Regions from separate parts of the Sinorhizobium sp. 7-81 genome, predicted to be linked through region 2. Evidence: predicted binding sites of a transcription regulator. Region 2 holds the regulator's gene; each other region holds the start of a gene.
What was found. The regulator LexA, encoded in region 2, represses DNA repair genes until DNA is damaged. The targets are predictions, from matches to a motif close to TGTTCNNNNTGTGTTCNG.

Region 1 (5,018 bases), on a different contig from region 2:
TGGTCGATCGGCAGTTCGTCCAAAAAACGCGAAGGCATGGTGGACTGCCAGAGCCCGTGGATGCGGCGGTTGGAGACGAACCAGATGTGGCAGCGGCGCTTGGCGCGGGTGATGCCGACATAGGCGAGGCGGCGTTCTTCCTCGAGACCGGCGCGGCCGCCCTCGTCGAGCGCGCGCTGGTGGGGGAAGAGGCCTTCCTCCCAGCCCGGCAGGAACACGGTATCGAACTCGAGGCCCTTGGCCGAATGCAGCGTCATGATCGAGACGGCATCCATGTCCTCGTTCTGCTCGGCGTCCATGACGAGCGCGACATGTTCCAGGAAGCCGCGCATCGACTCGAAGGCCTCCATCGAGCGAATGAGTTCCTTCAGGTTTTCGAGCCGCCCTGGCGCTTCCGCCGACTTGTCGGCCTGCCACATGGCGGTGTAGCCGCTCTCGTCGAGGATTTTTTCGGCAAGTTCGGTATGCGGCGTCGTTTCGAGCAGCGTCTGCCAGCGGCGGAAATCGGTAACGACGTCGAAGAGCGCCTTGCGCGCCTTCGGCTTCAACTCGTCCGTCTCGATGATCTCGGTCGCGGCGGCGAGCATCGGAATGTCGCGGGCGCGGGCGTAGTCGTGCAGCGTGCGCACCGTGGTGTCGCCCAGACCGCGCTTCGGCGTGTTGACGATGCGCTCGAAGGCGAGGTCGTCCGCCGGCTGGCAGACGAGGCGGAAATAGGCCATGGCGTCACGGATTTCGAGCCGCTCGTAGAAGCGCGGGCCGCCGATGACGCGATAGTTGAGGCCGAGGGTGACGAAGCGGTCTTCGAATTCGCGCATCTGGAACGAGGCGCGCACCAGGATCGCGATGTCGTTCAGGTTATGCTTCTGTCGCTGGAGCTGTTCGATCTCTTCGCCGACGGCGCGGGCTTCCTCTTCGGAATCCCAGGCGGCATGCACATGCACCTTCTCGTCGTCCGGATTGGTGCGCTCGGTGAAGAGCGTCTTGCCAAGGCGGCCTTCGTTGTGGGCGATCAGATGCGCGGCGGCGCCGAGGATATGTTCGGTCGAGCGGTAGTTGCGCTCAAGCTTGATGACCTTGGCGCCGGGAAAGTCTTTCTCGAAGCGAAGGATGTTGTCGACTTCCGCCCCGCGCCAGCCATAAATCGACTGGTCGTCGTCGCCGACGCAGCAGATGTTTATCTGCTGCTGTTTGTTTGCGCTCACGCTGTCGCCGCTGCGCGGCTCGCTCCGCGGGGGCGCGCCATCAGGCGCGACGGCCGCTTGGCCTTGCCGGGCTTCGCCCCGGTGATTAGCCCTCACGCTGTCGCCGCTTACGCGGCTGCGCTCCGCAGGGGCGGACGAAACGTCGTCCGGCCAGCTTTGGCTGGCTGCTTCGCCCGGACCTCCTGTCACAGATCGCTCAGACGCCCGCGGCCGCTGCGCCAACAGCCGCAGCCACATGTATTGCGCGGTGTTGGTGTCCTGGTATTCGTCGACGAGGATGTAGCGGAATTTGCCGTGGTATTCCCTAAGCACGTCCGGATTGGCGCGGAACATCCGGATCGGATGCAGCAGCAGGTCGCCGAAATCGCAGGCGTTGAGCGTCAGGAGCCGGTTCTGGTAGGCGGCGTAGAGTTCACGGCCCTTGCCATTGGCGAAGGCGCGGGCATCACCCTCCGGAATTTGCGAAGGGTCGAGGCCCTTGTTCTTCCAGGTATCGATCATGCCGGCGAATTGTTTTGCCGGCCAGCGCTTGTCGTCGAGCCCTTCGGCCTGGATGAGCTGCTTGATCAGCCGCACGACGTCGTCGGTGTCGAGAATGGTGAAATCCGACCTTAAGCCGACCAACTCCGCATGGCGGCGAAGGAGCTTGACGCCGATCGAGTGGAAGGTGCCGAGCCAGGGCATGCCTTCGACGGCATGGCCGACGAGCACGCCGATGCGCTCTTTCATCTCGCGCGCGGCCTTGTTGGTGAAGGTGACGGCGAGGATCTGCGACGGGAAGGCGCGGCCGGTCGAAAGGATATGGGCGATGCGGGTCGTCAGAACGCGGGTCTTGCCGGTGCCGGCGCCGGCGAGCACGAGCACCGGTCCTTCGAGCGTCTCGACAGCCTCGGTCTGCTCGGGATTGAGGCCGGAGAGATAATCCGGACGCTTGGCCTTGTCGCGGGCGGCCATGGCGCGCGCGGCGATACCGCCGGCGGCGGGCGCGGGTTTGCGCGGCGCCGGCTCCTCATCGAAGAAGGGAATGTCGTCAAAACCTTTGGTCATGCGGCCCAATGTAGTGATTCGGGACCGAAAGGCCAGAAAGGATGTTCCTCTTTTATTCCGGATTCTTCAAGCGCGAGAGCAAGCCTGTGGAAAGATCACAGCGTCGTGCGTCTTTTCAGGCGCACAAAAAGGTCGGTGTAGCTCTTTGAATTGCTGCCTGTTTCTGTCCCTAATCGATTCCGGTTAGGAACACATGCAGTGGCCTTTCGCTGCATTCCGCAGTCATCAATTTTCGCCTGCCGCATCGAACGCTGGATCAACCGGGACCTGCAGTGCTGTTGCCAGTTGGTTGGTCTTGGCGGCAAGCGAGATGACGCGCAGGAGGTCGGCGTGCTGCGCCTCTGTCATGCCCTTGGCCTTGGCCGCTGCTGTGTGAGAGTGGATGCAGTAGCCGCAGCCGTTGGTGACGGAAACGGCGATGTAGAGCATTTCCTTCACCAGCGGATCGAGGGCGGAGGGCGTCGCCATGACCGCCTTCACCTCGGCCCAGGTTCGTTCCAGGAGGTCCACGTCGAAGGCGAGCCAGAGCCACATATTGTTGATGAAATCCGATTTCCGCGTGGCGCGGATGTCGTCGAAGACCGCCTTTACGCGCGGGTCGGCTTCTGGATCGGGCGGCGGGACGACGGTGCTCATGCTTTCTCCCCGAGCTTACATTGCGTTTGCGTGACCGGTTGTCAGATGAGGGCGAAGACGCGGGCCGGGCCGCCGGTGCCGCCGCGGTGCTTCGGTGCACCGAGCACCAGGGTCGCGCCTTTGGCCGGCACCTTGTCGAGATTGGCCGCGGCTTCGAGCCCCCAGCGGCCTTGCGGCAGCCAGGCATAATGGGTGGCGAAATCCGGTGAGGCGCCGAAATCGAGCGAAAGCGTATCGACGGCGATGCCAGCGGCCTGCGTCTCTTCGAGCAGGAACTTGGCGGCCTCTACGTGGAAGCCCGGAAAATGGAGCTTGCCCTCGGCGTCGGCGTTGCGGAACTTGTCGGTTTCGAGATGGCCGGCCCAGCCGGAAAGCATGGCGACGCAGGCGTTTTCCGGGATATCGCCATTGGCGCCGATCCATGCCTTGATGTCGTCGGGCGTCACTTGCGCATCGGCATTGCCTGCCGCTTTCTCTCGGATATCGACGACGCAGAGCGGCACCACGAGCTTCTCGACCGGCAGTTCGGCGACTGACATGCCGTCGGCGGAGAAATGCAGCGGCGCATCGACGTGGGTACCAGTATGTTCGTTCACTCGGAGTTCGAACAGGTTGAACTTTTCCTTGGCGTAGCTGAACTTCTGTTCGCGGAAGAACTGCTGCTGTCCGAAGTAGGTCGGGAACTCCTCGTGGAGTTCATGGGTGAGATCGGTCACGCTCGTGTGGCCGGCCGCAAGTGCGGGCGGTGCTATTCCCATGCCGGCGGCGGCGATACCCGCCGTGCCGGTCGCGGCGGCGCGGAAAAAGCCGCGCCGCGACAGCATTCGCTGTTTTACCGATTCCATGACGCATGCATCGCACATTGTTCTTCTCCCCAGAATGAGTTGAATGCGGAAGCCGATCGGAAATGGTGAGGCCAAACGCAGCATAGCCCAGCCGCGAAGCCTGTAAACATCGGTTGTCCAGTAAAACTCCTGCAATCGCCGCTTGACGGGGCGCGCCATCATGCCGCCAACAAATTCGCTTTTATTACAATTGCGTAATGATGGCATTCCGAGATTGCCCGAAGGCACGCGAATAACCATACTCGGGCGCAAATCGGAACGCTCCGCCGGCACGGGCCGCGCTGGAGCGTGCTTTTCATTTGGAGATGTGAATGCGGCTTTGGAAGCAGCTGGCTGTCAGCTTCGTTGTGCTCACCGTGGGCGCGGTTGCCTGGGTGCGTTTCGCGCCCGGCGCAGGCGAAACGCTGGCGGCCATCGGCGTTTCGCACCCGCTGATCGATGCACTGTCGAAACCGCAGGATGGCGAAGGCGGAAGCGGTGGACGGCGCAACGGCGGGCGCGGGCAAGGTGGCCAAGGCGGCTTCGGAGATGCGGCGCTGGTCGTCGTCAGGCCGTCGGCAAGCGCGATCGTCAACGACAGGCTCAATGCCATCGGCAATGGCGAAGCGATTCACTCCGTCACCGTGACGCCGACGGCGACCGGCAATCTCACCGAAATTCTCGTAAGGTCCGGCGACAGGATCGCCAAGGGCCAGGTGATCGCCAGGCTCGATAGCGATGACCAGCGGATCGCCGCCGAGCAGGCGAGGCTCACGCGCGACAGCGCGCAGGAAAAGGTGCAGCGCTATCGCAATCTCAGCACGGCAAGGGCGGTGACGGCAGTCGAGGTCCGCGACGCGGAAATCGCGCTGCAGGCGGCAGAACTGGCGCTGAAAACGGCGGAGCTCGATCTCAGACGCCGCGACATCGTCGCGCCCTCGAAGGGCGTCGTCGGCATCATCACCGTCAATGTCGGTGATTATGTCACGACGTCGACGCCGATCGCGGTGGTGGACGACCGCTCGCAAATCCTTGTCGATTTCTGGGTGCCGGAACGCTTCGCCAGCAAGATTTTCGTCGGCCAGCCTGTGACCGCGAACGCAATCGCTCAAGCCGGGCGGCAGCTCGAAGGCGTGATCCACGCGATCGACAACCGTCTCGACCAGGCGAGCCGGACGCTTAGAGTCCGCGCGCGGCTCGAAAATCCCGATGACATGCTGCGGGCGGGCATGTCCTTCTCGGTCACCATGGCTTTCGACGGCGACCGTTATCCAACGGTCGATCCGCTGGCGATCCAGTGGAGTTC
Region 2 (5,018 bases):
GCCGAATTGCCGTGCAGCCTCTTTTCATATTCGTGGCTCCGCTACGGACAATTTGCATAGGGCGGCGGGCCGTGCTGGATCGCGCGGTTCTGAAGCTGGAGACGATAATCGGCGAGCACCTTGTTGGTCTCGACATAGGTGGGGTCGGTCACGTTGCCCCAGAGATAGAAGATCGACGCGTCGCTCGGCGTCAGCGTGGCGCTCGGATCGCCCTGAACCCCCTTCCACGTTGCCTGCGTCACGGGCGTGGCGAAGAGCGAGGGATCGATCACCATCTGCTGTGTCCAGAACCAGCCCTGGCGCACGCATAGCGTCGGCGCGACATGCCAACCCCAGTTCACGAAGCAGTTGGGATTGTTTTTGGTGGCGACGTGCAAGCTCCCCTGTATCCACACCTTGCGCGGCTTGCGTCCCATATTGATCATCAGCCGGCACATCTCGTGCGCGCGGCCCCAGCAGCCGTCATCGGGATAGAGAAAAGGGATGCAGGGCGCTGGCACCGTGAGTGGCGGGCAAGACTTCGCGCTCATCGCATCGAAGATCTGCTGGGCGGTCGCTTTCGAAACGCAGCGAAACCACCACCAGGGCCAGAACGGCCAGCGCCAGATCCAGTCGAGCAGACGCTTCCACCACGGCCGTTCGAACGGCAGCGAATCAGGTTTGGGCCAAGGCGGCAGCGGCGCGTCATCGGGGCCGGGCGTATAGGCGCGAATATCAATGATGTTGTGCGCATCATCCTCGGTGATGATAAGCAGCTGCCCCGAGTCGAGCGCGGCGCGCAGCAACGGCTCGAGCGTCGCGAAATCGGGATTGTCGCGCCTCAGGGCGTGGCGGGCGTGCGATCTTTCGAGCATGACCTCATAGCCCTGGTCGCTCGGAAGCATGCTCATCGGGCGCGTCACGCGCGGGATCAGCAGCCGTGTGATTGCCGCGCTGTTAGGATCGATCTCCAGATAGACCGGCGCCTTGCGCCTCGCGAGCCCGTCAAGCACTTGGACGAAGCCGCTCGATCGGGCATCGCTCGCGTCAAGCCGGGCGCGGCGCCCGCCTTCGAGCACGACCCAAAGCCCCTCGCGCAGCAGCTCGGCAGTGGGCCGGTCAAGCGGAGGATCGAAATCAATGCGGGTCGAAACAATCGCATTGGGATTTGGCATGGCACACCCCCCGGATGCGCCAGAATATCAGAGCGCTACGCGCCTGTCCTTGCGTAGAATTTATGGCAAACTGAACAACTTTTAGCTCTATTATGGCCATCCCTTCCAATGATCGCAAATGCGACCCGCCTGCTCGCCTCAGCGAAACTCATCGGCATCACGCTGGACCTCTAATCGCAGGTCATGCAGGGCATGCAAGCGAACGCCGCCGAGCACGTTGACGCGGCGATCAAAGCTGCTAAAAAGCCAGCCGTCGAGTGATTGGGTAGCAAGCGGTAGCAGCTGCCGTTTTCAGGAAACCAACAATTGTTGGATTTTCAATCGACTGGAGGAGTGGCCGAGCGGTTTAAGGCACCGGTCTTGAAAACCGGCGTGCGTGAAAGCGTACCGTGGGTTCGAATCCCACCTCCTCCGCCAGCTGTCGCCGATTGCCGTCTATAGGTCGATACCGCCGCCGATCACCGCATTCTAGAGAACCGCCGATTCTACGCTAAACGCGATATGTCTTGGAGACTAGTTCAGCGCAATCAGGCAGCTTACGACCCCAAAAATGGATCGGACCTGTCGGCGCAGTCCGTTGGGGGTATCGTGCGACTAAGCAGGAACGTATGTCAGCCTAATCGTGTCCTCGCCAACGGGATCGGCGGAAACAAGGCGGAGCGGCGGCCGTGGGCCGGCAAAGAATGGCTTGCCGCGGCCAAGCACGATGGGTTGGAAGTAGAGTCGGTACTCATCGATAAGACCAAGGTCGGTTAGGCTTCGTGCCAGGTCTGGTCCGGAAACGGCAATCTCTCCAACGAGCCGAGCCTTCAGACTACGTATCACCGCCTCGATGTTATCATCGACAAGTGTGGCGTTGGGGCCGACTGACTTCAACGAGCGCGATACGACCCACTTCGGTTGGCGCCGCCACGCCGCCGCGAACTCGTGTTGCTCCTCACTCCATTCAGGACGGTCTTCGTCCCAGTAACGCATGGTCTCGTACATGCGACGGCCGTACACACTGCCGGTCAGGTCGCGCACGTGCTCTATCCAGTGACGAAAGAGCGCGGGACCTGTCCGCAGTTCCAGGTGGTCGACGTAACCGTCCAAGGACTGGTTCATTCCGAAGACAAGCTTTGCCATGGCTGCTAAATCTCCACCCCAAGGCCTTCACGATAGTACGAGCAGCGTGATGCGGAAAGTGAAGTCGGGCGCAAACTGCGCGCCGCGTCGTCGGTCTGATGAATAACCGCGCCCCGTTTACCACCGAGTGCTGCCATTCGCTCGTAGGTCTATCCAGGAGAGTGATGGAGGGTTATGGCCTCGATGAGCGAGTTCATCGGACTTGTGCGGCAGTACGCATCGAGCTCGCGACAGGTTCGCTCGTCGAGATCTAATATCCGGCCAACTTGATATCCACGAGCTCGTGCCGCCGCAGTGGGACTGATCTTCCACTCCGACGTCTCGATTCCCGTAGCGAGCCAAATCCTGATCCAGGAAATAACAGCAGCCACGCGCGCGAGTTCCGGGGCTCTCACCAGGCTCGTGGAGATAGAGCACGGCATCGACTAGCGATGTCCCGCCCCCTGGCGATCCGAGGGGCTCCGGTCGTTACGGCTAAGCGACGGTCGTCGTGGCGGTGTCGACGACCTCAAAGTCGTGGGTGATCGTGGCCGTCTTGGCGAGCATCGCCGACGCCGAGCAATATTTCTCGATGGACAGCGCAATGGCTCGCTCGACCTTGTTCGCCGCCAGGCTGCGCCCCTTGACCACGAAGTGGAGATGAATGCGAGTGAACACTTTCGGATCCTGCGCAGCACGCTCCGCGTCGATCTCGACGACGCAGTCCTCGATCGCCTCGCGGCCCTTTTCGAGGATGTGAACGACATCGTAGGCCGAGCAACCCCCAGTGCCGATCAGCACCATCTCCATCGGGCTCGGGCCAGGTGTTTTTCCCTCCGTCCCGAATGCTGTCCCAAGCACAACCTTGTGCCCACTCCCGGACTCGCCAAGAAACGTCCGGCCTTCAACCCATTTGATGCGTGCCTTCATGAGATTCACCTATTACCACCACGTACCATCATAGTCCTGCAGACGTTCATGATCTGCAACATTCGACGTCCCTGGCGCAAAGTCGCGAAAATTCACGGAATTTTAGGTACTTGCGGAACACATATGGAACAGATAGTGTCTGTTCTTGATTTGTTTCGCGACTCTGGAGTGACGCGCCATGCTAACCCGCAAGCAACAGGAATTGCTTCTGTTCATTCACGAACGGATGAAGGAATCCGGGGTGCCGCCGTCCTTCGACGAGATGAAAGATGCACTGGACCTCGCCTCCAAGTCAGGCATCCATCGGTTAATCACCGCGCTTGAAGAACGCGGTTTCATTCGCCGCCTTCCTAACCGGGCGCGAGCACTCGAAGTCATCAAGCTGCCTGAAGCCTATGCGACGAGTGCGCAGCCTCGGCGTGGCTTCTCGCCAAGCGTGATCGAAGGTAGCCTGGGTAAGCCACCCGCGGCGCCTGCGGCCACTGCGAAGTCGGCGCCACCGAGTGATTCTGCAACGGTGTCGGTGCCGGTCATGGGACGAATCGCAGCCGGTGTTCCGATTTCCGCGATCCAGAACAACACGCATGATATTTCGGTACCGGTCGAGATGATCGGCAACGGCGAACATTACGCGCTTGAGATCAAGGGCGACTCGATGATCGAAGCGGGTATCTTCGACGGCGACACCGTGATCATTCGCAACACAAGCACAGCCAATCCCGGCGACATCATCGTGGCACTCGTCGACGATGAAGAGGCAACGCTCAAGCGGTTCCGCAGGAAGGGCGCATCGATTGCGCTCGAGGCCGCCAACCCGGCTTATGAGACGCGGATTTTCGGACCGGACCGCGTCAAGATCCAGGGCAAACTCGTCGGGCTCATTCGCCGTTATCACTAGTTGAGGACAGCCAGTCGCTTGGCGACCGCTCTGCCTGCGCCATCACGTCAATCGCCCGATGCGCGGCATGGCGACCCCGGAAAGCATTGCAGAGGGAATTGCCACGCTTCGCCGTCGGGCCGACGGGCAGACACATTGCCGTAGAGACCGACGTGTCGGCGGCGACAGTAAGCCGGGCGCTCAGGCGAGTGGGTCTTGCGCGGCTGAAGGATATCAGCCGGCCGAGCCGATGCGCCGCTACGAACGCGAAAAGCCCGGCGAGATGATCCACATCGACATTAAGACGCTCAGGCGCTTCGATCGCGTCGGCCACCGGATCACCGGTGACCGCACTCGCCAATCGGCAGGCTCGGCATGACCGAGGGCAACCTCTTGAGGCGCCACACCTAGCCGACCCGGCGGGTGGCGTCCGTCGTCGCTACGGTGCGTGTCGTTCCGGCTGCACCACCGAACCAGGCAGCGAGGGCGCCTACAACAAGCGATAGGAAGCCCAGGAGCGCTCCACTGGAAACGACGGTGGCGGCCGTGTCGGCGGCTTCGGTCGCCTGCTGCTTGGCGCGTTCCACCGAAGCCTTGTAGCTTTCCTCGTACTCTTGAACCTGGGTGCGCGCTTGGTCCACCGGAATGCTCTGAGCCCTCGCGATGGCGTCGGCAGCGCGATTTCGGGCTTCTTCCGCAGTCGCTTCGTCGCCAGTGACGGCCGCACGCACGGCGGCAACTGCAGCATCGCGAAGAGCTGCGGGATCGTTGCCCCCGGTCGCGCTTCTGATCTGCCGTTCGATATCGGCCATTGGATCGACGGATGTCGCGACGGCAGGTGCCGCGGCAGTCGTGGCTATGGCGGCAGTCCTTCCAACGCCCCCGATGATGCCACTCAAACCGCTGAAGGCGCCGCCGACCACAGCGCCGACCGAGGTCGTCAGCAGATAGAG
Region 3 (5,018 bases), on a different contig from region 2:
AGTCTTCTGCCACAAGGATTTCCTCGGTTTCGATATTCCGGGTGAGGAAACCAATTTCGATGACGTCGCCGGCCTCAAGACGATCTTCGAGAAATGGACGTCGCGCTATGCGGCGACGTCGGAAATGCATGACGAGCCGGCTTTCAACGCGATCCCCGAGGGAGAGCGTCTTTCCGCGCGCGGCATCGAGGTTGGCCATATCTTCTATTTCGGCACAAAATACTCCGAGGCGATGGGCGCGAAGGTGCTCGGGCCGGACGGCAAGGAGCACGTCGTGCATATGGGCTCCTACGGCATCGGTCCGACGCGTCTCGTGCCGGCGATCATCGAAGCGTCGCATGACGAAAACGGCATCATCTGGCCGAAGTCGGTCGCCCCGTTCGATGTGGTGGTAATCAACATGAAAGCGGGTGATGCCGCTTGCGATGCGGCCTGCGGCACGCTCTACTCGGATCTCGGCAAGGCTGGATTCGACGTGCTTCTGGACGATACCGATGATCGCGCCGGCGCGAAATTCGCGACCGCCGATCTCATTGGCGTTCCGGTTCAGATCATCGTCGGCCCGCGTTCAGTCGCGAATGGCGAGATCGAGGTCAAGGACCGCAAGACCGGCGAACGCGAGACGATGACGATCGAAGCCGCGATCAACAAGCTGGTTGCGACCAGATAGAGACGAAGGAAGCGAAGATGACCGCGGCGACGGAAGACCAGGTGCAGGCTGCCGCTCCGTCTGGGGCGCCTTCCAGTCGTCCCTTTTCCGCGTTCGAGCGCATGGTAGCCTGGCGCTATCTGCGCTCGCGACGGAAGGAAGCCTTCATCTCGGTCATCGCCGGCTTTTCCTTCATCGGCATCATGCTGGGTGTGGGGACGCTGATCATCGTCATGGCGGTGATGAACGGATTCCGTACCGAGCTTATTTCGCGCATCCTCGGCATGAACGGCCATATCATCGTTCAGCCGCTCGATGGACCGCTCACCAACTATGCTGATCTCGCCACCAAGTTTTCCGCGGTCCCCGGCGTCACCATGGCGATCCCTATGGTCGAAGGGCAGGTTCTCGCCCAAGGGCTGGGTGACGCGTCAACAGGAGCCCTCGTTCGCGGTGTTCGTGCCGACGACCTCTCGAAGATGAAATCCATCTCGGAGCACATTCAATCCGGCGATCTAGTCGGCTTTGCGTCGGGCAGCGGCGTCGCCATCGGTTCGCGCATGGCCGAACAACTGGGCATCCGTGTCGGTGGCACGATCACGCTGACTTCGCCGAATGGCGATGTGACGCCCATGGGCATGAATCCGCGCGTCAAGGCCTATACCGTCTCGGCGATCTTCGAGATCGGAATGTCGGAGTACGACGCAACGATCGTCTTCATGCCGCTCGAGGAGGCGCAGCTTTATTTCAATGCGGAAGGTCTCGTCCAATCGATCGAGATTTTTGCCGAGCATCCGGACGCCGTCGATGCCTTGCGCAAGCCCCTTGAAGACGCGGCCGGCCGGCAGATCTTCATCAGCGACTGGCGCGACCGCAACAAGACCTTCTTCTCTGCGCTCGAGGTCGAGCGGAACGTCATGTTCATGATCCTGACGCTGATCGTACTGGTGGCGGCCTTGAACATTATTTCCGGCCTCATCATGCTGGTGAAGGACAAGGGCAGCGACATCGCGATTCTAAGAACGATGGGCGCGACATCCGGGTCGGTGATGCGCATCTTCTTCATGACCGGGGCTGCCATCGGCGTCACCGGCACCATCGCCGGGGTGCTCCTTGGCGTCGTTGTCTGTCTCAATATCGAATCGATCCGTCAGTTCTTCTCCTGGATTTCGGGAACGACGCTCTTCAATCCGGAACTTTATTTCCTGAGCCAGCTTCCTGCGGATATGAATGCCGACGAGACCGTCGCCGTCGTCATCATGGCGATTGCCCTTTCCTTCCTTGCCACGATCTTTCCAGCCTGGCGCGCCTCGCGCCTCGATCCGGTGCAGGCCCTGCGATACGAATAACAAGGACAATAACGCAAATGAATGCGCGAGTGGCACTGCAGCTCTCTGGCATCGAGCGGCACTATGGCGAGGGCGACACCTACCTCCCGATTCTCAAGGGCGTCGATCTCACGCTGCGGGCCGGCGAGACGGTCGCGCTCGTGGCACCCTCCGGAACCGGAAAATCGACGCTCCTGCATATAGCCGGCCTGCTTGAGCATCCGGACGCGGGTGAAGTCGTCGTAAGCGGGTTGGCCTGTAACGGGCTTAGCGATGACCGACGCACGGCGATCCGCCGCAAGGAGATCGGCTTCGTCTACCAGTTCCATCACCTTCTGCCCGAATTTTCCGCGCTGGAAAACATCATGATGCCGCAACTGATCGCCGGCCTTTCCAAAGCGGAAGCGGCGGAGAGAGCGACGGCGTTGCTCGATTACATGCGCATCGGGCACCGGGCCAGTCATCGGCCGACCGAACTTTCCGGCGGCGAGCAGCAGCGTGTCGCGATCGCCCGCGCCGTGGCCAATGCGCCGCTCGTTCTCCTGGCCGATGAGCCGACCGGCAATCTCGATCCCGAGACCGCAGGCTATGTGTTCGAGGCGCTGGAGGCTTTGGCGCGACAGTCGGGGCTGGCCGCGCTGATCGCGACGCACAACCACGAACTCGCCTCGCTGATGGATCGCCGCGTAACGATCGAGGATGGCAAGGTCGTCGAACTGAAGTAGCCATACGGCAATTCAAAGTGTCTGCAGCCACTTTTGCGCGTCTGGGGAGACGCGCAGCGCTGTCGCGTCAGGGAACGATGAGGCCACCGCGATATTCAAGCTCATAGGCTTCTTCGCCATCGACGAAAATCACTTCGCGGCCGGAAAAGTGATCTGTCGCGCCGCGGCTGCTATCGACATAGCAACCATAGGCGTGCTGATACTCCATACCGCCGAGGAAATGGCGCTTCTCGCGATACATCGCCTGTAGTGCGGCCTTGATAACGGCGCCGGCTCGTTCAGCATCGATCAGGTCCGGACGAACGATGCGGCCGAAGTAATTCATGGCCCAGCGCGGATTGCCCTCATGCCAGACCGCCTCTTGGCCGGCAAAATCCGTTCCGCCAAAATAGCTGTCGAGATAGCTCCACGCGCCGCGCCGATGTCCGATATCGCGAGACCCGGGTCTGCAGGCGGGAAGCTCAGCGCCGTTGCCGACATAGGTCTTCGATTTCGCTTCGACGATGAAGTCGGTGAGTTCCTGTATGCTGAACATGAGCGTGCTCCCAATTCGGCCGCCGAGGATGCCGGAACATTGCCCCCATGTAAAGAACAAAACAGGAACATACGTGTGAATTGCGTGGCTACGAGTTGCCTATCTTGGTGTCGACCTCGGGGAAGCCGTGAGTCGTTGGTGCGCTTGGTTTAGCCTTCCTTGACCGAATCCGGAGCGGCATAGTCGTGGCGCCACGCTGGCTGCGCGGGCGCATTAACCATGAAAGCTGAATAGCGGGATCTTTTATGCGGTCTTGCTTGACTATGGAACAAAAAAAGAACAAAAGAAAAACAATAGCGGAAAAGGAGCCATGTTATGACTGATTTCGTTCGTGATCTCGCCGCCTTCGCCTCGATGAGCCTCTTCATCGCCAGCATTTCCGTGATTGCGCTCGGATTGTAACCCTCCTGCTTTGGTGTCGTCTCGCGGGGTAGCGTCTGGTTTGCGCTTTCCTCCGATGCAGTGTTGAAAAAGACGGCGGTTCCGGTCGTCAGGCTGGACATGGGGGACCGGACACGGGATATCCTCTGCTCCTGCAGCGCCGCGCGTCTTGTCAGACGCGCAAAAGGACGCTGTAGCACTTTGAATTGCTGCATGTTTTGTCCCTGAATCGGCTACGATTTAAGCAACATGCGGTAGCGCGAATCGGAGTACGACGATGGCGAATGACGAAGGCCTTGGGCAGCGGGCAACTGCGACGGATCCGCAGTTTGTTCACTTGCGTGTGCATTCGGCCTTTTCGTTGTTGGAGGGTGCGCTGCCGTTGAAGAAAATCATCGGCAAGGCTGTCGCGGATGAGCAACCGGCCATAGGCATTGCCGACACCAACAATCTCTTCGCGGCCCTCGAATTTTCGCAGAAGGCAGCGGATGACGGCTTGCAGCCGATCATCGGCTGTCAATTGTCGATCGACATGGAGGACGAGGCGGAAGGGGAGCGGCGCGGCCACCATCACCAGCTTGCTAAGCTGCCGTCGCTCGTGCTGATCGCCGCAACCGATGACGGCTATGTCCGGCTCGTCGACCTCGTCAGCCGCGCCTATCTGGATGGAGAGGGCAGCCAGGCCGCGCGAATTACCCGGTCATGGCTGGCTGAGGGCGGGACCGATGGTCTGATCGCGCTGACGGGCGCGGCCAGCGGCCCGATTGACATGGCGCTGAAGGCGGGTTCGTCGGCTCTGGCGGAGACGCGCCTGAAGGCGTTGATCGAGCTCTTCGGCGACCGGCTCTATCTGGAACTGCAGCGGCACGGCAACTTTGACCGGCGCCACGAGAGCCGCCTGGTCGAACTCGCCTATCGGTTTGATGTCCCGCTGGTGGCGACAAACGAGGCGTTCTTTCCTTCGCCGGCTGACTATGACGCGCACGACGCATTGATGGCGGTCGCGCACAACGCAATGGTTTCGGATGACAGCCGTTTCCGGCTGACCCCGGATCATTATCTGAAGAGCCGCAAGGAAATGGCCGCGCTCTTCGCCGATCTCCCCGAAGCGTTGCAGAACACGATCGAAATCGCCCGGCGCTGCTCCTTCATGCTGAAGACCCGCGGGCCGATCCTGCCGCGCTTCACCGGCGCTTCGGATGATCCGGAGGAGGCCGAGCGCGCGGAGGCGGCAGAGCTTCGCCGGCAGGCGGAGGAGGGGCTTGAAGGTCGCCTGGCGAAGCTCGGTATGGCGCCGGGCTACAAGGAAGAGGATTACCGCGAGCGGCTGGCGTTCGAACTCGGCGTCATAGAGCGGATGAAGTTTCCGGGCTACTTCCTTATCGTTTCGGACTTCATCA

Region 1: QN224_RS16405 (UvrD-helicase domain-containing protein) is a predicted target of LexA. The motif match lies at 2,295-2,312, and genes of this name have one in related genera.
Region 3: QN224_RS06535 (DUF5680 domain-containing protein) is a predicted target of LexA. The motif match lies at 3,290-3,307, and genes of this name have one in related genera.

The regions. Positions count from the first base shown of each region.
Region 1 is NZ_JASKLT010000004.1:88,316-93,333, reverse strand. Features, by position in the region: gene QN224_RS16405 (UvrD-helicase domain-containing protein) at 1-2,252, opposite strand, end outside; gene QN224_RS16400 (carboxymuconolactone decarboxylase family protein) at 2,478-2,888, opposite strand; gene QN224_RS16395 (cyclase family protein) at 2,930-3,751, opposite strand; gene QN224_RS16390 (efflux RND transporter periplasmic adaptor subunit) at 4,045-5,018, shown strand, end outside.
Region 2 is NZ_JASKLT010000003.1:161,140-166,157, reverse strand. Features, by position in the region: gene QN224_RS13440 (protein-glutamine glutaminase family protein) at 42-1,154, opposite strand; tRNA gene QN224_RS13435 (tRNA-Ser) at 1,482-1,571, shown strand; gene QN224_RS13430 (dihydrofolate reductase family protein) at 1,749-2,279, opposite strand; gene QN224_RS13425 (OsmC family protein) at 2,754-3,188, opposite strand; gene lexA (transcriptional repressor LexA) at 3,367-4,086, shown strand; partial or broken gene QN224_RS13415 (IS481 family transposase) at 4,193-4,429, shown strand; gene QN224_RS13410 (PhnA-like protein) at 4,473-5,018, opposite strand, start outside.
Region 3 is NZ_JASKLT010000001.1:1,357,108-1,362,125, forward strand. Features, by position in the region: gene proS (proline--tRNA ligase) at 1-670, shown strand, start outside; gene QN224_RS06525 (lipoprotein-releasing ABC transporter permease subunit) at 688-1,998, shown strand; gene QN224_RS06530 (ABC transporter ATP-binding protein) at 2,016-2,702, shown strand; gene QN224_RS06535 (DUF5680 domain-containing protein) at 2,770-3,237, opposite strand; gene QN224_RS06540 (hypothetical protein) at 3,387-3,833, opposite strand; gene dnaE (DNA polymerase III subunit alpha) at 3,896-5,018, shown strand, end outside.